Regions from separate parts of the Cytobacillus sp. ABV4_503 genome, predicted to be linked through region 1. Evidence: riboswitches for the same ligand, from Rfam matches in the RefSeq annotation. Region 1 holds a riboswitch; the other holds the start of a gene.
What was found. Region 1 has a riboswitch for glycine ahead of purU (formyltetrahydrofolate deformylase). Riboswitches for the same ligand answer to the same signal wherever they lie in the genome.
Positions count from the first base shown of each region.

Region 1 (10,550 bases):
GCCGGCATTCAGGGCTGGTATTCCTGTGCAGATTAAAAATACGAATAATCCATCTGCTCCTGGCACCAGGATTGTGAACAAGCGCGCTAACACAAACGGACCTGTGATCGGGATTGCCAGTGATCAGGGATTCTGCAGCATATACGTCGGCAAATACTTAATGAACAGGGAAGTAGGCTTCGGGAGGAAGCTGCTGACCATTTTGGAAGAGTATGGCCTCAGCTATGAGCATACGCCGTCAGGAATTGATGACATCTCCATTATTCTTCGGGAAAACCAATTTACTGATGGTATGGAGGAAGAGATTCTGAGCCGTATTCAACGTGAACTTCACGCGGATGAGGTGAAAATCCAGCACAGCCTGTCGCTTATCATGGTAGTTGGTGAGGGGATGCGCCAAAACATCGGAACAATGGCCCGCGCCTCCAAAGCCCTCGCTAAAGCGAAAGTCAATATGGAAATGATCAATCAGGGCTCATCTGAAGTGAGCATGATGTTTGGCGTACAGGCAGTGGATGAAAAACGCGCGGTACAGGCGCTTTATAATGAGTTTTTTGCTGCGGTGGCAGCTGTGTGATCATTATCCGAAAGTAAATCTGTTTAAACGAAAGTAAAATGATTTATCTGAAAGTAAAATGATTTATCCGAAAGTAAATCTGTTTATCTGAAAGTAAAATGATTTATCCGAAAGTAAATCTGTTTAAACGAAAGTAAAATGATTTATCTGAAAGTAAATAGGCTTTATATGCAAATAAATCAAACGTTTGATTGAAAAAGCTTGGGGCATTAGCCTCGAGCTTTATTTTATGGAATGAAAAATCTTAAGATAATCAAAATAAGAAGGAACTTTTTCAATCTGGAAGGAGAAAAGGATATGAAGAAATTACTGATACTGGGAATAATGCTGATGATGCCGCTGAATATGCTGGCAGCTCCAGGCAATGCAGCTGCACAGAAACCGTGTATCACACAATCAGAGGTTAAGTTTGAAAATGAATTCCGCAGATTATGGATCGACCATGTATTATGGACAAGCAATTATATTACAAGTGCTACAACAGCCGGGGCGGAGGATCAGAAACAGGTTCTGGCAAGGCTCTTGAAAAACCAGGAGGATATCGGCAATTCGATAAAGCCCTATTATGGAGATGCTGCAGGAAATAAGCTTACAGAACTGCTTAAGGAGCATATAGTTATTGCAGGAGATATTGTGGAAGCTGCCAAGAGCGGGCAAGGCGCAAAAGTGAATCAGCTGAACAAAGAATGGCATCGCAATGCCGATGATATGGCTGCTTTTATAAGCAATGCCAATCCTAATCTGAAAAATGAAGATGTTAAAAAGTTGCTGTACACGCATCTCGAATTAGTGACGGATGATTTAACAGCGAGCCTTGTTAAGGATTGGGATGCCAGAATTGTTTCTATTGATGACGGGGTGACACATATTATCATGATGGCAGATGCCATTTCAGATGCAGTTGTGAGGCAATTCCCGGACAAATTCAAAGGGTGAATATAAGAGGCTTCAGCACATGCTGGAGCTTCTCTTATTTTTCCTTTGACAAAGCAGCCTGTCTCATTATAAGCTATTTAGCGTGCCGAAAAAAATAATGTAAATTTTTCACATATAGAAGGAGGGATATCCGCTATGTCTGGGGATCAAAAGAAAAAGATGATCATATTGATGATCAATATGTTTATTGCGATTGGAAGCTTTGGGATTATTATTCCGATTTTGCCGGCTTATTTGGAATCCATTAATCAGGGGGGAACGGCAGACAGGCCTGATGATTGCCATTTTTGCGGGTGCCCAGCTGATTTTTTCTCCCATTGCTGGAAAATGGGCTGACCAGTATGGCCGCAGAAAGATGATTATTTACGGGTTAGCTGGTTTGACACTATCCATGCTTGTCTTTTATGCAGTAGATTCCATTTGGCTGCTTTACTTTTCACGTGTCATTGGAGGCATAGGGGCAGCCTTGCTGATTCCAGCAATTTTTGCTTACATTGCTGATATTACTACCATGGAGCAGCGTGCAAAGGGGAATGGCCTTGTCTCAGCTGCGATGTCACTTGGAATTGTGGTTGGGCCTGGAATTGGCGGATTTTTGGCAGATTTCGGCTTGAAAATGCCATTTCTGATTTCAGCGCTTGTATCTCTAGTGGCTGTTATTTTTTCAATTGTGCTCCTCGAAGAAAGCAGCACATTGCAGACGGTGCCAGGAGAGATGCCTGAAGAGGAACCGATGGTCAAGAAGCTGGCAATGTCTGTTAAGAAGCCATATTTTATTCCGCTTGTTATTACATTGGTGATGAGCTTTGGGCTAATGGCGTATGAATCTGTGCTGGGGCTGTACCTTGATAATGAGTTTGCTGCTACTCCACAGGAAATTGCCATTATGGTGACTTCAACGGGGGTCATTAGTGTTATTGTTCAGTTATTTGTAGTCGATCGGGTGGTTAATAAATTCGGAGAAGGCAAGGTATTGAATATCTTTTTAGCTGTTGCAGCGTCAGGATTCCTTGTCTCACTGTTTGCAGGCAGCTATGCGCTTTTCTTCGTTATTTCACTGATCATTTTCCTTGCTACTTCCATCCTGCGTCCCGTTTTAACCACGCTAATCTCAAAAATGGCCGGCAATGAGCAGGGATTTGCGATGGGTATGAACAATGCTTATATGAGTATTGGAAACGTGCTTGGGCCAACGATTGCAGGTGTACTTTACGATGTCCGGATAACCTATCCGTTTGTTCTCGGTCTGGCCTTATTGATCGTTACATTGTTTATCACGATTGCCTGGCAGAAAAAGGAGCCGAAACCGAAAGCGGCTGTATAGAAACGGCTTGGAGACTTTGTCTTCAAGCTTTTTTTTGTTTTTTCTGCCATTTATTCAAGACCAAATTATAAATCGGCATTGAAAGAATCATAATTGGCTTTAATTGTGGCAATTTTGTGAAAGAAACGCAGTTCGATTGACATAGTGCAAATAATGTATTATTCTGAAAATAACAAAAATATTGAGCGAATGACGGCTGCGGGAGAGAGCATTCAGTAGCCACCGAAGGAGCAAGCTTCAAAAATACCCTTGAAGCCAATCTCTCAGGTAGACAGATCGCAGTCAGACGCATCTCTGGAGAGCGCGCAGGAATCCTGCGACACCAAAGGGGTTAAACTCTCAGGTAAAAGGACAGGGAAGGGGGATAAAGAAGCCGCCTTTTTCTGTCCTTTTTATATGGATGGCAGCTTCGGGAAAAGCAGATGGAGGAATCTATATGAATACAAATATCAATGCAAACAGGGCGACATTGCTGATATCCTGTCCTGAGAGGCCAGGCATTATCTCCACAGTCTCCAATTTCCTGCTGGAGCATAAGGCTAACATTGTCCATTTTGACCAGCACACAACCGATCCGCTGGCAGGCATCTTCTTTATGAGGATTGAATTCGATATGAACCATTTTGATGAGTCCTTTTCAAAACTGAAAGAGGATCTTCCTGAAATGGCCAGGGAATATTCAATGGAGTGGAAGCTAAGCGGCAAAGGCGAGCGCAAGCGGATGGCCATATTTGTTTCTAAGATGGATCACTGTCTGCTGGAGCTGCTATGGCGCTGGAAATCGAAGGAGCTTGAAGTGGATATTCCCTTGGTGATCAGTAATCATCCCGACATGAGGGAAGTGGTGGAGGGTTTCGGAATACCTTATCATCATGTTCCGATTACGCCTGACACTAAAGCTGAAGCCGAGCAAAAGACGGTGGAGCTGCTGGATGGAAAAGTAGATTTCATTGTACTGGCAAGATATATGCAGATCCTTTCGCCCAGCTTTATTTCCAAATATCCAAACAGGATTATCAATATCCATCATAGCTTTCTGCCAGCCTTCGTGGGAGCCAATCCTTATGCACGGGCGTTTAACCGCGGAGTCAAGCTGATTGGGGCAACAGCTCATTATGTAACGAATGATTTGGATGAAGGCCCGATCATTGAGCAGGATGTCCAGCGGGTTAACCACCGACACACTGCACAGGATCTCAAAATTGCAGGACGGCATGTGGAAAGACAGGTCCTCGCTCAGGCAGTCGCCTGGCATGTGGAAGACAAAGTCATTGTGCATGGAAATAAGACGATTGTATTTTAGGTGACAGACACCATGCACTGTCAAAAAAAATAGATCCAGCATCCAGGAGATTACAGACATCATGAGAGAAGGTGAGCAGAAATGAAAAAGAAAAAATTATCAATGCTTGAAATGATTAAGGCAAATAAAGAGGAGCTTTTAAAAGATAGCCGGGAGCTTGAAAAAATTGAAAAGAAAATAGACGATAAATATGCAAAAGCACAGTAAGAGTGTACACCCGGCCTGGGAGTAAAAATGGCCGGGTGTTTTTTTATGGAGCTGAGTTACGAAGTGAAAATGGCACGAGATGCTATTGAGGATTAGTGTCTGCGGGAAGAGCATGAAATGAACGAAGGGAGCTAATGAGGGAGAATAGCGTCTTTGAGGAGAGGTATGAGGAGTGAAGGGAACTAATAAGGATGAATAGGGCCTTTGGGGAGAGATAAGCGGGAGTGAGGGGAACTGATAAAGGATGAATAGTGCCTTTGAGAAGAGGCAAGCCGGAGTGAAGGGATCTAATAAGAATGAGCAGTGCCCCAGAAGAAGTGAAAAGGGACGAAAAAAACTAATGCAGAAAGGTAGGTTCCCCATGATAGAAGCATTAAAAACACCCAGGGACTCCCTGGGTGCCAAATTCTTATTTTTGTCTAAAGAAATCTGTGAAAGCATGATACATTTCCATTCCCTGATAAAAGAACAGGCTGGAAGCTGTTAATGAAAATAACCCAATCATTAAGAATCGAATCCACATTATTCGTTTCCTCCTTTAATTGTTTTGTTGGACAATTAAGGAGTGTGGATTACATAATTCGCCTCGTAGAAGATGGGATTATAGAATATCTTCTTCCTGCGGGCGATGATGTGCAGGGCACTGTATATAAAAAGGATAATGGTTAGGATTGTGATGGCTAAAGAAATTATACCCTGTATGAAAATATGTTTTTTAGGATCATCTTTTATTAGAAAGCTCTCGGAAAAGTCCGAAACAGTTACCGCTTTGCTTTGGTCCATTGGTATATCATTAAAATGGACCCCAGGGTACTGGGTGATGAGGAAGGTTAAAAATACAGACAGCATTAAAAATGGCATTAACTTCATTTTTTTCACTTCCCTCACCCCTTTTCAAGATTATAACTATCATCATAACCACTATTTATAGATTAGTAAACTAAAAGATTTTGACAGGATTCGTTAATATTCTATGTATATATTGTAAAAATAGTTGGGACAAATGTTACAGAGGTACAAAGGTATTTTGACCGCAAGTCTAGAATATCGGTTGAATAAATATCCATATCCTTACAAAAGTCCTGTTAAAATTGGCAGAGATATTGTCATCCTCCTTTACATATCTTCATATTGCTTTAAAAAAAGCCTCTTATAATCAATTGTGAATCCAGTTTGAATTAAGAGGTGAAGAAAATGAACAATGATAGGTCGATTGATGATTTAATCAAGAAGTTTAATGAAGAGAACTTGAAGAGGGACATTGACCGCCGGAGCTTTCTATCTGGTGCAGGGAAAATTGCCGGTTTTTCTCTTGCCTTGGCTATGGCGCAATCATTAGGTGTGGGTAATCTAACAGTTGAGGCTTCTCCTAAGTTCAGCAAATATCCTTTTACCCTCGGTGTGGCATCAGGAGATCCTCTTTCGGACAGTGTGGTTTTATGGACAAGGCTTGCACCAGAACCGCTTAATGGAGGAGGGATGCCTTCTCATGCTGTGCCAGTTAAATGGGAACTTGCTGCAGATGAACATTTCCGAAAAGTTGTTAAACGCGGGACAGAAATTGCAGTGCCTGATTTGGCGCATTCTGTGCATGTGGAGGCAGAAGGCTTAATGCCGGACACTGTATATTATTATCGTTTTAAATGTGGAAATGAACTAAGCCCAATCGGCAAAACAAAGACACTTCCTGCTGCGGGTGCCAAAGTATCAGGGCTATCATTTGCATTTGCTTCATGCCAGCAGTATGAACATGGATTTTTTACTGCCTATCAGCATATGGCAAAGGAAAATTTGGATTTTGTCATTCACCTTGGCGACTACATATATGAATATGGACCAAATGAATATATTTCACCAACAGGAAATGTCCGCCACCATAGCGGACCGGAAATTATCTCTATTGAAGATTATCGGAACCGCCATGCTCAGTACAAATCTGATCCGCATCTGAGAGAAGCTCATGCTGCTTTCCCTTGGGTGGTAACTTGGGATGACCATGAAGTGGAAAATAACTATGCAGCAGGGATTCCGGAAAAAGGCCAGTCAGCTGAAGCATTTATAAAACGCCGTGCAGCCGCTTATCAGGCATATTATGAGCACATGCCTCTCCGGTTATCTTCCATGCCAAATGGTGATGGTATGCAGCTGTATAGGGAATTCAGCTATGGCAGCCTGGCATCATTCCTTGTGCTTGATTCCCGGCAATATCGTGATGATCAGGCAAATGGTGATGGCAGCAAGCCGCATACGCCGGAGTCCCTTGATCCAAACCGCACTCTTCTCGGCAATGACCAGGAAAAATGGGTTGAAAGCAATCTTGCCAGTTCCAATGCGCATTGGAATGTCCTTGCACAGCAGGTGTTCTTTGCCCAGAGAAACTTCGGGACTATGGCTTCGCCGAAGTTCAGCATGGATGCATGGGATGGTTACCCTGCTGCCCGGCAGCGTTTGGCTGATTTTGCTGTTTCAAACAATATCGGAAACCTAATTGTTCTGACTGGAGATGTACATGCAAGCTGGGCTTCCAATATTCTAACAGACTATAATGATCCAAATGCAAAGCTGATTGGGGCCGAATTTGTCGGAACCTCTATCACATCAGGAGGAAACGGATCAGATGTGAGAGCGGATACGGAAAAGACGCTTGCAGAAAATCCGCATATTAAATTCTTTAATAATTATAGAGGCTATGTCCGCTGCCGGGTAACACCAGAGCAATGGCGTACAGATTATCGGGTGCTTCCTTTTGTAACAGAGCCTGGGGCGGATATATCAACGAGAGCATCCTTAGTCTTTGAAAAAGACCGGGCTGGCTTGAAGCAGGTTTCGGCTACAGCTGTCCCTCAGGGAGTTCGAATATCTGCTGAGGTGGAGGAAGATCGCCATCACGCTCATTCAAGGGCACATGAAAAGCAGCTTAAGAAAAAGCGAGAAAAGGTATTACATTAATGGGACGGTGAGAAGATGATTTCCAACATTGGCATTCCAGGCTTAATTCTTGTTCTTGTCATTGCATTGATCATATTTGGGCCATCCAAGCTTCCTGAAATCGGGCGGGCATTTGGGCGGACCTTAACGGAGTTTAAAAGTGCGGCAAAGGATTTGGTATCAGATGAGGAAAAGAAGGAAGAGAAAAAGCCGGTACTTTCAGCCTTGAAAAAAGAAAAGTAGGAGAGTAAATGCAGGCGATATGTTCGTCTGTATTTTTTTACGTATCATATGTGAAATATTTCACATAAAATTCACTTTTGAATAATCCTCTGGAATGAAAAGTATAATATATTAATACTGTACTTATATTGTTTACCTAAAATGCCATCAGGGAGGCAAGATCATCATGAAAAAAATATTCCAGTTTTTATTTATAGCAGGTTTTGCCATGACGCCTTTTTTTGCGAGCGCACATGTGAAATGGTTCACGAATGTGACGCCTCAAAAGGAAACGATTGAAAATATATTATCACCTTTATTTATGGGACTGGCACTGACAGCTGCGATTGTACTTGCGATGCTGACATTGATTATCCCAAGGACAGCGGAATGGGGCAAAGTTAAAATGATGGATGACTGGCTCTCAGGATTCCGCAAATACAGCAGGTATATCCTTAAGTATGGTACAGCTGCAGCATTAATAATTCAGGTGACGAATGGAACTATATTTGCCCCTGAATTTCATTTAACCAATACGATTGCAATGATTCTAACTTGGGCAGTTATTGGCTTTCTGCTTATTCCCCATCACATCTCTACAAAGGCCGGAGCCGTTATTTTATTGGGGCTATTTGTGTACGTTACCCTACAGAATGGCATTTTCCATATGCTTGATTATGGATATTATGTTGCCATTATAGGAGTCTTGCTGGTCGGCAGTACAAAGCTTGAGCAGGTTGGATTTCCATTTCTGTATTTAGGTACAGGGTTATCTTTATGCTGGGTTGCTGTTGAAAAATGGGTATATCCAAGCATGTCTCTCGATATTGTAGCCAATCATGGAGTTCCCACATTCGGCTTTGCACCGGCTGCATTCGTTGTTATGGCTGCTTTCATTGAGTTTGTTGTCGGTTACCTTCTGGTGGTAGGGATCCTTAACCGGGCAGTTGGCTTCGTGGTGACGGTTATTTTTATTACAACCACGATGCTCTTTGGAATGACAGAAGTAATTGGCCATTTTATGATTCATATTGTGCTGATTATCTTCATCATTGAAGGAGTGTCTTTCTATAACCCGCCTATTAAGCTTCATAAAACCAAGGCTGATCAATTTGTATTTGTTTTCCTGAACTTTATTTTCATCCTTGCGACATTCATTCTGATTTATTACAGATTTGCATAAGGGTTGACACCTTTAGTGAAATAGAATATGATTAACGTATAGTTGAATAGTTTCTCCTAAAGGGGAGTAGCTTTTACAGCAGAGTCGTCATTTCGGAGTTAAGAGCTCCCGGCTTTGTTGGCAACCTTAACGTTGTTAGCAAGACCTTTGCCTGTTTCGGGTAAAGGTCTTTTTGTTTTTTAAAACCTTTACCGCTTGCTGGTAGAGGTTTTTTTATTGCCTGATATAGCCTGGCAATGGAAATCCTCAATCGACATAACTGCAGGGAAACAGTGCGAAGCTTTCAATACTTAAAAAATAGAAGGAAAGGAGACCAAGATGAAAAAAGCAAAAGTATCATTTGCAGAATTAATTAAGAAAAACAAAGAAGAGCTGCTGAGAGATCAGGAATTGCTGGCTAAAATTGAAAAACGTTTAGACGAAAAATACACAAAGGTGAAATAAGGGAGGGTGTTTAGATGGAATTATCACTCATACTTGAGTATGGATGGGTATTGCTGCTGCTTGTGGCGCTGGAGGGTTTATTGGCTGCTGATAACGCGCTGGTCCTGGCGATTATGGTTAAACACCTTCCTGAGGAGCAGAGGAAGAAGGCTTTATTTTACGGGTTGGCTGGAGCGTTTGTTTTCCGCTTTGGATCGTTATTTGCGATTTCATATTTAGTAGATGTATGGCAGGTTCAAGCCATTGGAGCGCTATACCTTCTGTTTATCGCGGCTAATCACATATTAAGAAAGTTCCTTGTGAAAAAAGGCGAGGAAGAGGCAGAAATAACGAAGGAAAAGAAACAATCTGGTTTTTGGCTGACAGTTTTTAAAGTTGAACTGGCTGATATAGCATTCGCTGTAGATTCCATTCTGGCAGCGGTCGCTCTGGCCGTGGCTCTTCCGGATTCAGGACTTGGCCATGTAGGGGGGCTTGATGGCGGAAAGTTCTTTGTCATCTTTGCCGGCGGTATGATCGGATTGATCATTATGCGTTTTGCTGCAAACCTCTTTGTAGATCTGCTTCACAGGAGGCCAGGACTTGAGGTTGCAGCATTTGGTATTGTCGGCTGGGTTGGTGTTAAACTGGCTGTCTATACAATGTCCCATCCGGCGCTGGCGATCCTGCCTGAAGGATTTGCCAAGTCGACCGAATGGAAAGTTACTTTCTATGTAGTCTTAATTGGAATAGCACTAGCTGGATGGTTCCTCTCCAAGGAAAAACAGGAAGTGCCAGCTGAAGAAAAAGCAAGCTAAATCAAGCAGGGCGGAGTATATCCGCCCTGTTTTTTTTATGTAGAGGATAATTCAATCAAACGTTTGATTGAATACCCCTGAGCCCGGCGCTGGCCTGCCATTCAGCTTTCAGGATGCTCATTTCTATCAAGTTCCAATAATCATTTCTAACTCTATTGGTCTGCCTGAGAAGTCCTTCTTTTTGGAAACCTGCCTGCTCGTAAATCTTAATAGCAGGCAGGTTAAAATCGAAAACCCCAAGACTGATTCTATTTAATTTCAGCTCTTGGAACGCTAAGTTCAGGATTTGATGAATCATTTCTGAAGCATACCCTTTCCCCCGTGCTGCGGGGCAGATGAAAACCTTGCCAATCCTAGCAGTTTCGTTGACACGGTCAACTCTGCCAAGGGAAATATGACCGACGATTTCATCGTTTGCCATAACTTTGTAGATATATTCCGTGCTGGATTCCAGATTCGCTGAGCTTATATACTTAGCAAGCTGCTCATGATCAAGCGGGAATTTGAAATGGGCACCGCTCCACTGAACCATTAATTCCTGTGTGCTGATCCAGCTGATGAGCAAATCGAAATCTTTTTCTGTAAAAGGTTCTAATTTTACCATGGGAATCTCCTTCTTATTAATTAAG
Region 1 covers NZ_JBSWTH010000001.1:139,571-150,120, forward strand. The annotation lists gene ACXAD1_RS00625 (aspartate kinase) at 1-577, shown strand, start outside; gene ACXAD1_RS00630 (glycosyltransferase) at 875-1,513, shown strand; partial or broken gene ACXAD1_RS00635 (MFS transporter) at 1,649-2,837, shown strand; glycine riboswitch at 3,027-3,126, shown strand; gene purU (formyltetrahydrofolate deformylase) at 3,274-4,140, shown strand; gene ACXAD1_RS00645 (FbpB family small basic protein) at 4,222-4,347, shown strand; gene ACXAD1_RS00650 (hypothetical protein) at 4,906-5,217, opposite strand; gene ACXAD1_RS00655 (alkaline phosphatase D family protein) at 5,542-7,296, shown strand; gene ACXAD1_RS00660 (twin-arginine translocase TatA/TatE family subunit) at 7,312-7,518, shown strand; gene ACXAD1_RS00665 (hypothetical protein) at 7,685-8,680, shown strand; gene ACXAD1_RS00670 (FbpB family small basic protein) at 8,999-9,124, shown strand; gene ACXAD1_RS00675 (TerC family protein) at 9,139-9,921, shown strand; gene ACXAD1_RS00680 (GNAT family N-acetyltransferase) at 9,977-10,525, opposite strand.

Region 2 (10,550 bases), 3.4 Mb from region 1:
CAGGTCGCTGATTGTATCAACCAGCACTACATGCTGCTTTGATTTTTCTTTTTTGACTGTATCTGTACCGTCAAAGCTGTTCTCTTCAGCCTTCAGCGTCAATACTTGAGAATCGCGTGATCCGTCTACATAGACTGTGCCGCCCTTTGCGCCGCCGCGGTATAAGCGCTCATACACCTTCTCAACCTGTTCAACACTATAGCCCTTCGGTGCGTTTACTGTTTTACTGATCGAGCTGTCGATCCAGCGCTGAATCACACATTGAACATCTGCGTGTGCTTCCGGAGCAAGATCCATCGCCGCCACAAACCATTCAGGCAGATTATTAGGATCTGCATCCGGATTGCGGTCCAAATATTCTTGAACAATATCTGCCTTCACTTCAATGAACTTGCCTAAGCGTCCGCTTCTAAAGTAGGAGAAGGAAAAATACGGTTCAAGACCTGTAGATACTCCAACCATGGTACCTGTGGATCCGGTAGGAGCAACAGTCAGCAGATGTGAATTACGGATTCCGCTTTCTAAGATGGATCCACGGATATCCTCTGGCATTTTCTGCATAAAGCCTGTTTCTGTAAAAGCTTTGCGAAGACGATTCGTTTCCTCAGGATTGTCACCTGTTAAAAATGGGAAGCTTCCTTTTTCCTTCGCAAGCTCAACAGACGCTTTGTAAGCTGTTGCTGCGATGGTTTCGAAAACTTTATCAATCAGCACATTGCCTTCTTCAGAACCATATTCTGTTTCGCAATAGATCAGCAAATCATGAAGCCCCATAACGCCAAGACCAACACGCCGCTCGCCTAATGCCTGCTTTTTATTTTCTTCAAGGAAGTATGGTGTAGCATCTATTACGTTGTCCTGCATACGTACTCCTACTTCAACAGTACGCTTCAGCTTTTCAAAGTTAACGGTCTTATTTTCCTTATCTGCCATTTCTGCAAGGTTCACTGCTGCAAGGTTGCAGACAGAATATGGCGCGAGAGGCTGTTCGCCGCATGGGTTTGTTGCTACAACCCTTTGTCCGTAAGCCTGTGCATTGGTCATGTCGTTGGCATTATCAATAAAGAAAATACCTGGCTCTGCTGAGTATGTTGCACAGATATTAATCAGATTCCAAAGTTCTTTAGCTTTGATTTTGCGGTGAACACGGACTTTATAGCCAAGGTTTCCCCATTCTCTGACGTCACCGACTTTATGCCATTCTTCGTTGTAGGTTTTCATGGTGTCAGCATCATATGATTCAACATCTGGGAAGCGAAGCTCATATTCCGCATCATTTTCAACTGCATCCATAAATTCTTTTGTCAGGCAGACTGAAATATTTGCCCCAGTAAGGAATTCAGAATTATGAACACTGTAAGTACCGCCAGTTTCCAGTTTTTCTTCAGCATCCTTTATGATTTTATCACTGAATCCGCCGTAGCCGGGAATGCTCTTGTAATTAATAATACCCTGGTACATGGCCATTTCCTGTTCGGTAAATGGAGTGAATTTTAATTTTTCTTTAGCATATTTTTTTATTGTTTCATCATTAGTAGTTTCAAGAAGGAATCGTAAAATTCTTGGGTTCTGCATTTTCGAAATGATGAATTCGATAATGTCCGGATGCCAGTCCGCCAGCATAATCATCTGAGCGCCCCTGCGGGAACCTCCCTGCTCCACAAGGTGTGTAAGCTTCGCAATATCATCAAGCCAGGATACGGAACCAGATGACTTGCCGTTTACCCCTTTAGCCAAAGTGTTGCGCGGTCTTAGAGTTGAGCCATTTGTCCCAACTCCTCCTCCTCGGCTCATGATTTCCATTACCTGCTTGCGGTGTTCGGAAATTCCTTCACGGGAGTCCTGTACGAATGGCATTACGTAGCAGTTGAAATACGTAACATCTGTGTCGGCACCCGCTCCATACAATACGCGGCCAGCCGGAATGAAATTCAAGTTTTTCAATTCCTGATAGAATTTTTCAAACCATTCTTTTTTCTTTTCTTCGGTTTTCTCAACAGATGCCAGACCTGTTGCGTTACGCTTGGCGATTTGCTCATAGAAGATTTCAAGGGGCTTCTCGATTACATCAAGAGGCTTTGTAATAATGCCTGTTCTAGATTCTTCCGGATCATCCAGCACTCCTCTGTAATCTTCCTCTACTAAAACTTTGGCTGTCTTGTTTTCCCAATCGATATCCTGGATAAAGCCCAGGCCCCGTGCAGGAAATTTAGGATCCTCTTTGATGGTGAGAACAACGAAGTCACCATTTGTGAGTGTTACTTTTTCGGTGTCTTTGAAAGTGTAGCGGTCAAGCATAACTAAGCGGGAAACACCTTTGTGGGTCATTTTCATATCTGGGGTTACAGGATGAACCTGAGGAAAAAGACGGATGTCCTTGTTTAAACGATCAATGTTCAATTTCATTTTTTGTCCTAGAGCAACAGACATTGTTACAACTCCTTCTAAATTCAATTATCAATTAATGTGTAAACCATATGGGCAGATAGAGTATATCTATCTGTTTTAAAAGAGTACCCTAAAGTTACCATACCTCAAACCTCAAAATCAATATATAGTGTCCTAAATATTTTCGACACCACTACATATTGTGTCAGGTTCAGCTAAATGTGATTTTGTCAAACTTAAAATATACTAAAATTTAAAGAAAAACAGAGTTAATAGCCGATTTCCGACAATTAACGATAAATTTTAACATATTTTGAAGCTTGCACTTTTACAGGGCAGCAATTGGAAAATTATTCATTAAAAAAAGAGAAAAAGCGACTTTGCCGCTTTTATCTCTTATAGTTCCAGTCATCACTTTCATATCGCTCTTTTGCGATTTTTTGTACATATGCCATTTCTTCATCTGTAAGCTTATAAGGTTCAAGTTCAATATTCAAGCCTTCTTCAAATCCCTTTTTGAAAGCTGTTTTTGCTTGATCCAGGGTGATTTTTTCAGTTGTCAGCTCATTAATGGCAACAGCTTTATTTTTAAAAGCTCTTTGCATTCTTTCTTTGACTCTGTCATTCGGATACTTGAACAGGCTGAACAGCTTGTCTTCATCCAAATCAAGTAGGATGGAACCATGCTGAAGGATTACCCCTTTTTGCCTTGTTTGTGCACTTCCCGCCACTTTACGGCCTTCTACTACAAGTTCATACCAGCTGGGGGCATCAAAACAAACAGCAGATCTTGGATTTTTCAGAGAGTCCCTTTCTTCAGCTGTCTTTGGGACTGCGAAATAAGCTTCCATCCCAAGTCCGTGAAAACCTTTTAAGATCCCTTCAGAAATGACTCTGTACGCTTCTGTAACTGTATTCGGCATTTCGGGGTGGGCTTCAGGAACGATCACACTGTAAGTGAGTTCATGTTCATGAAGCACACCTCTTCCACCTGTAGGCCTGCGGACAAATCCCAATCCATGCTGCTTAACAGCTTCCATATCTATTTCTTTTTCAACCTTTTGGAAATAACCGATTGAAAGAGTGGCCGGATTCCATCCGTAAAAACGGATTACTGGTGGCATTTTGCCCTCACTGTTCCAGTCAAGCAATGCCTCATCCAAAGCCATATTAAAAGAAGGTGACCCCTCTCCTGAATCGATAAATCGCCAAACTTCTTTAGTCATATGTAGCCCTCATTTTCAGATTCTTTAACTAGTCACATGCGGTTAATAGTCTACCAAAGTTCCAGAGAAATTTAAAGCAAGTTGAATTTCCATAACAAATTTAACAGATTTCCTTTACTCCTATTAGGAAAGGCTTATATAATATTAGTTGGCTTACCTATGTGTGAAAGGAGAAAGACATATTGGAAACACTTTATTTCATTCTTATCATTTTGGGTGCAATCATTACCTATTCCGTGATAACCTGGTTTTATCAGCGCCGAATTGTTAAAACGCTTACGGAAGACCAGTTCAGAGAAGGCTACAGAAAAGCCCAATTAATCGATGTACGTGAACCAAATGAATTTGAAAACGGCCATATTTTAGGTGCCCGCAATATACCGCTTTCACAAATGAAAATGCGCATGAAAGAATTGCGTCCGGACAAGCCAGTCTACTTATATTGCCAAAGCGGCATGAGAAGTGCGAGAGCTGCCCAGTTTTTGCATCGTAAAGGCTACAAAGACCTTTCACACCTGCAGGGCGGATTTAAAAAATGGACAGGAAAAGTGAAAGCGAAAAAATAATAGCAATATTTGAAAAGACCCCGTTATCTTAACGGGGTCTCTTGATTGGGGACCCCTCAGCTAAGTTCAATCATAATCCACTCCTCACCACCGCTGTTGTTTTCTCTTTTAGCCCGATACTCTTTCCCTTGTTTTCGGATCTTTTCCCCGGAATCGGTGCATTATTCCCGAATTCCCCTATTCCTTCCCAGAGTTCACAATTAGTCTACAAGCCAAAAAAAAAGAGTGCCCTCTAAAGGACACCCTTTTCCGTTTATTGCTTTTGATAGCGAAGAACCGGCTTTCTTGCAGCCATTGTTTCATCCAGACGGCCAATTACAGTTGTGTGAGGGGCTTCCTGAACAATCTCAGGGTTTTCCTCAGCTTCTTTAGCTATTTGAATCATGGCGTCGACAAAAGCGTCGAGCGTTTCTTTTGATTCTGTTTCTGTCGGCTCAATCATAATGCACTCTTCCACGTTAAGCGGGAAGTAGATGGTTGGCGGATGGTAGCCAAAGTCAAGAAGTCGCTTGGCAATATCCAAAGTACGTACGCCAAGCTTCTTCTGGCGCTTTCCGCTTAAAACAAATTCATGCTTGCAATGTCTGTCAAATGGCAGGTCAAAGAATGGCTCAAGCCTTCTCATCATATAGTTTGCATTTAGTACCGCATTTTCCGTAACAGCCTTCAGTCCATCCGGCCCCATTGTACGGATATAAGTATAAGCCCGGACATTGATTCCGAAGTTTCCGTAATATGGCTTTACACGTCCGATTGATTGCGGGCGGTCATAATCAAATTCATATTGGTCACCATTCTTAACCAATACAGGCTTCGGAAGGAAAGGAATCAGATCCGCTTTTACGCCGACTGGGCCTGATCCCGGTCCTCCGCCGCCATGCGGTCCTGTAAAGGTTTTATGAAGATTAAGGTGAACAACGTCAAATCCCATATCTCCAGGGCGTGCTTTTGAAAGTACTGCATTCAGGTTAGCTCCATCATAGTATAGCTTCCCGCCGGCGCCGTGAACAATCTCAGCCATTTCAAGAATGTTTTCTTCAAACAAGCCTAAAGTATTCGGGTTAGTCAGCATAAGGGCAGCAGTATCCTCGCCAACCACTCTTCTTAAGTCCTCTAAATCCACTAATCCATTTTCATCCGATTTAACAGTTACTGTTTCAAAGCCTGCGACTGTCGCGGATGCAGGATTTGTTCCGTGTGCAGAGTCAGGAACCACTACTTTAGTACGCTTTGTATCGCCATTCGCTTCATGATAAGCACGGATCATCATTAATCCAGTCCATTCTCCATGTGCTCCTGCAGCTGGCTGAAGCGTCACTTCATCCATTCCCGTAATTTCAATCAGATGCTCCTGCAGATCATACATCAGTTCCAGGGCACCTTGAACAGAGCTTTCATCCTGCAGCGGGTGCAAGTGGGCAAAACCATTAAAACGCGCTACATTCTCATTGATTTTAGGGTTGTATTTCATTGTGCAGGATCCCAGTGGATAAAACCCTGAATCAACGCCATGATTGCGTTTAGAAAGTGCAGTATAATGACGCATGATATCAAGTTCGGACACTTCCGGCAGCTCTGGCTCTTCCTCTCGCAGGTAGCCTTCAGGAAGAAGCTCGACCAGGTCAATTTCCGGAATATCCATTTCAGGCAAGCTGTAGCCGATACGGCCTTCTGTGCTTAATTCAAAGATGAGTGGCTGATCTTCCTTATGCATGGTAATCCCCCATTTCTTTAACGAATGCATCGATTTCTTCCTTCGTTCTCAATTCCGTTACAGCAACAAGCATATGATTTTTAAGGCCAGCATAATCTCTGCCCAAATCGTAGCCTCCAATAATATCCTTTTCAAGAAGCTTTTGATTTACTTCTTTAACAGGCTTATTCAGCTTGATGACAAATTCATTAAATGAAGGGCCTTCAAATGGAACTTCAAAGCCTCCAGCCTTGAATTGCTGTTTTGCATAATGGGCTTTTTGCATGTTGGCAGCGGCCATATCCCTTACGCCCTTCTTGCCAAGAGCAGTCATCGCTACAGATGCCGCTAGTGCGTTTAGAGCCTGATTGGAACAAATATTGGAAGTTGCCTTATCGCGGCGGATATGCTGTTCACGTGCCTGAAGAGTAAGCACGAAGCCGCGGCGTCCCTGATCGTCTACCGTTTGTCCGACAAGACGTCCCGGCACTTTTCTCATTAGCTTGGATGTTACGGCAAAATATCCGCAATGCGGGCCTCCGAAAGCTGTAGGAATTCCGAAAACCTGGGCATCTCCTGCTACAATGTCTGCCCCGAATTTACCCGGAGGTGTCAGTGTGCCAAGAGCAAGCGGGTTGCTTGAAACAACAAACATGGATTTATGGGCATGAATAATTTCCTCAAGCTCTTTTAAAGGCTCAACTCTGCCAAAAAAGTTAGGATATTGTACAATGACAGCTGCTATGTCATCGCCAATCATTCCATTTAAAGCTTCCAGATCTGTGATCCCGTCTTTATGAGGGATTTCAATCACTTCAATATACTGGCCCTTTGCGTATGTCTTAACTACTTCTTTAGATTCAGGATGAACTGCGCTTGAGATAAGTATCTTTTTGCGGCGTGTGCTGCCTGCGCTTAGCATGGCTGCTTCGGCAAGCGCTGTTCCGCCATCATACATGGATGAGTTGGCAACATCCATTCCTGTTAACTCACAGATCATTGTCTGGAATTCAAAGATTGCCTGGAGCTCACCCTGGGAAATCTCTGGCTGATAAGGAGTATAGGCAGTATAAAACTCTGAACGGGATAAAACATGATCAACAATGATTGGCATGTAATGATCATAAACACCCGCACCAAGGAAAGATGTATTTGTGCGAAGATCAGCATTTTTCTGAGCCATTTTAGTAAGCTCTTTCAGTAAGGCTGTCTCTGATTTAGCCGGCTTGATTTTATATTCGCCCTTAAATCTTACACTTTCGGGAATATCACTGAATAGTTCTTCCACAGAACTGACGCCGATTTTTTCAAGCATTGCTTTCTGGTCAGACTCTGTCATCGGTAAATAGCGATGTTTCATCATTTTCTCCCCCCGGTTAGTTCTTTTCTCTTTTATAAAAAGGTGTTGCTGCAATCTTAGCCTTCAGTCGTTTGCCGCGAATTTCCACTTCTAATTCAGTTTCCGGCTCCGCATGCTCTTTCTTGATAAGAACAAGGCCAATGTTCTTTTTTAATGTCGGAGATTGGGTGCCTGTTGTCACTTCCCCGATCAGTTCTTCCCCTTTATATACTGGATAGCCATGGCGCGGAATGCCGCGGTCAATCATTTCAATTCCAGCCAGCTTGCGCGGAACCCCATTTTCTTTTTGATTCTTAAGCACTTCTTTGCCGATAAATTCAGCTTCTTTATTGACTTTTACAGCAAAGCCGATTCCTGCCTCAAGCGGTGTGATATCAGGTGAGAGCTCCTGGCCATAGAGTGCCAGATTAGCTTCAAAGCGAAGGGTATCCCTTGCACCAAGGCCGCATGGGAGCACGCCTTCTTCTTTGCCTGCTTCAAGGATTTCATTCCATAATGCGGCTGCATCTTTGGCATCACAGTAAACTTCAAATCCGTCTTCTCCTGTATATCCTGTTCTGGAGACCAGCGCTTTCTTGCCATTCAGATCGACATCCTGCTGGAATTTGAAAAATCCGATATCTGCCAGGTTCGTGCCAGCAAGCTTTTGGAGCACTTTTTCTGCAAGCGGCCCCTGAATCGCCAGCTGTGCCATATCTTCAGAAAGGTTTTTCAATTCCACATTCCCTTCAGCATGGTCCTGAAGCCAGTTGAAGTCCTTTTCAATATTGGAGGCATTTACAACCAGCAAATAGTGGTCATCCTCTATTTTATAGACAAGTAAATCATCAACAGTTCCGCCATTCTCATAACACATGGCTGTATATTGAGCACCTGAGTTCTTTAATTTGGAAATATCGTTCGTCATCATTTTTTGAAGGTATTTAAGGCTGTCCGTCCCCTTCACTTCGATTTCACCCATATGGGATACATCAAAAAGGCCGGCTTTTGTACGGACTGCTTCATGTTCTTCTTTAATGCTTGAAAATTGAACAGGAAGGTCCCAGCCTCCGAAGTCGATGGTTTTTGCTCCGTAATCTTTGTACACCTCGAATAAAGGCGTGCGTTTTAACTGTGACATTTACTCGTCCCCCTTATATCTTTTGAAGTTAGTTGTAGGAACATAAAAAAGGACAGAGTATCCCCTCAATTATGAGAAGATCTCTGTCCTTGCACCTGAAAGTTTACCGAAACCGGCTTTCCCCTTGGGTGGCTTATTAAAAAGCACTCTCCAGAGCTGCGTCAAACAAGAGTTCTTTTGCCTGAGAGATTCACAGATTATGCTTGCTCCTTCGGCGCTACAAATGTAGTCTCTCCCCTTGTTGTCATTCGCATTTATAAAATTTTCCAAGTTGGTCATACTTATACCAAACAGAAAAAATAAAGAATCCATTATTTCGGTTAACTAAATGTAATGTGTTAACTTTCTAAACTTTCAAAGCTATTAACATCGTACCACCTTAACAAGGTTTGGGCAATATCTTTATATAGATAAAAGGAGCTGTTTTTATGACAGTGCAAATTGGCTTTGATTCTGCCTGGCAGGATGAATTCTTAAAAAGAATTGATGACGACGGCCCATGGGGAAACTGGGAGCTATATAAACTGGCTGTAGAGGTTGAAAACCACACGACTATTCCTGATTTTGAAGGCCTTCAGGCTCCAAAGCATCTGCCGAACCTTACTCCCCTCCCCCATCAGCTGGAGGTAGCCAAGCAGGTTGTAGAAAGCATGAACGGCAAAGCGATCCTTGCTGATGAGGTCGGTCTCGGCAAAACGATTGAAGCTGGTCTGATATTAAAGGAATATATGATCAGGGGACTCGTAAAAAAAGTCCTTATACTCGTTCCTGCTTCCCTCGTTTCACAGTGGGCCCTGGAGCTCAACAGCAAATTTTTCATTCCGGCTGTGGCACAGCGAAAAAGCTATGTATGGGAACAATGCGATGTAGTGGTATCATCCATTGATACAGCCAAACGCAATCCCCATCGGGACATCATTTACAGCCTGGATTATGATCTGATCATTATAGACGAAGCTCACAAGCTTAAAAATAATAAAACCAAAAACTATGAGTTTGTACAAAACCTTAAAAAGAAGTTTTGCCTTCTTTTAACTGCTACACCCATTCAGAATCGCATCAGTGAGATATTTAACCTTGTGTCTTTGCTCAAACCTGGCCATCTGGGCAATGAATCAGCCTTTTATGAGAATTACAAAAAAGACTCGCGTTCTTTAAATGATGATGCACATCTAAAAGAACTCGTAAACAAAGTCATGATCCGCAACCGCAGGGCAGATACAGGAATTGAATGGACCAAAAGACATGTGGAAACAATACCGATTGAATTTTCAGAGGCTGAGCGCGAGCTTTATAGCGCTGTAACAGAGATGCGGGGGGAAGGTGACTGGATCAGTTCGAGCCAATTTTCAGTGATGACCCTGCAAAGAGAGGCGTGCAGCAGCAGGGAAGCTGTCTATTTTACTCTTCAGAATATGCTAAAAAGACAGGATCAGCCCTCAATAGCTTTTCAGGAACAAATACAGTACCTTGTTAAAAAAGTTGAAGCTGTCCAGCAAAATTCCAAAGCTCAAAAAGCGCTGGAATTAATACAGGCTATAAATGACAAGGTCATAATCTTTACTGAATACAGAGCAACACAAATGTATCTTCAGTGGTTTTTAAAACAATATGGTATTACATCTGTGCCCTTCAGGGGTGGATTTAAAAGGGGCAAAAAGGACTGGATGAGGGAGCTTTTCCAAAAGAATGCTCAAGTCCTGATTGCAACAGAAGCAGGAGGAGAAGGGATAAACCTGCAGTTCTGCAATCATATCATTAATTTCGATCTACCATGGAATCCAATGCGTCTTGAACAAAGGATAGGACGTATCCATCGTCTTGGCCAGGAAAAGGATGTCATGATTTATAATTTTGCCACGAAAGATACAGTCGAAGAACATGTAATGAAGCTTTTATACGAGAAAATACATCTTTTTGAAAAAGTCATAGGTGATCTGGATGATATTTTAACAAAACTAGAATTTGGAAGTATTGACGATCACCTTGTTGATATTTTCGGAAGATCAGCTTCAGAAGGTGAAATGCGAATCAAAATGGAGAATCTGACGAGCATGATTCAATTTGCTGAGGATATGAAAGAAGGTGGACTGAATGCAGCAACAGGAAATTCATAAATTCCTTGAAAGGTATTTTCACGCAAATGGATGCGAAATAATTGCTAAAGGTCCGGGGTATATAACCGTACAACTGACGA
Region 2 covers NZ_JBSWTH010000001.1:3,551,317-3,561,866, forward strand. The annotation lists gene ACXAD1_RS17890 (vitamin B12-dependent ribonucleotide reductase) at 1-2,430, opposite strand, end outside; gene ACXAD1_RS17895 (lipoate--protein ligase family protein) at 2,778-3,614, opposite strand; gene ACXAD1_RS17900 (rhodanese-like domain-containing protein) at 3,797-4,180, shown strand; gene gcvPB (aminomethyl-transferring glycine dehydrogenase subunit GcvPB) at 4,434-5,894, opposite strand; gene gcvPA (aminomethyl-transferring glycine dehydrogenase subunit GcvPA) at 5,887-7,233, opposite strand; gene gcvT (glycine cleavage system aminomethyltransferase GcvT) at 7,250-8,353, opposite strand; glycine riboswitch at 8,513-8,601, opposite strand; gene ACXAD1_RS17920 (DEAD/DEAH box helicase) at 8,782-10,470, shown strand; gene ACXAD1_RS17925 (YqhG family protein) at 10,448-10,550, shown strand, end outside.
Region 2: another riboswitch for glycine. It lies ahead of gcvT (glycine cleavage system aminomethyltransferase GcvT); the one in region 1 lies ahead of purU (formyltetrahydrofolate deformylase).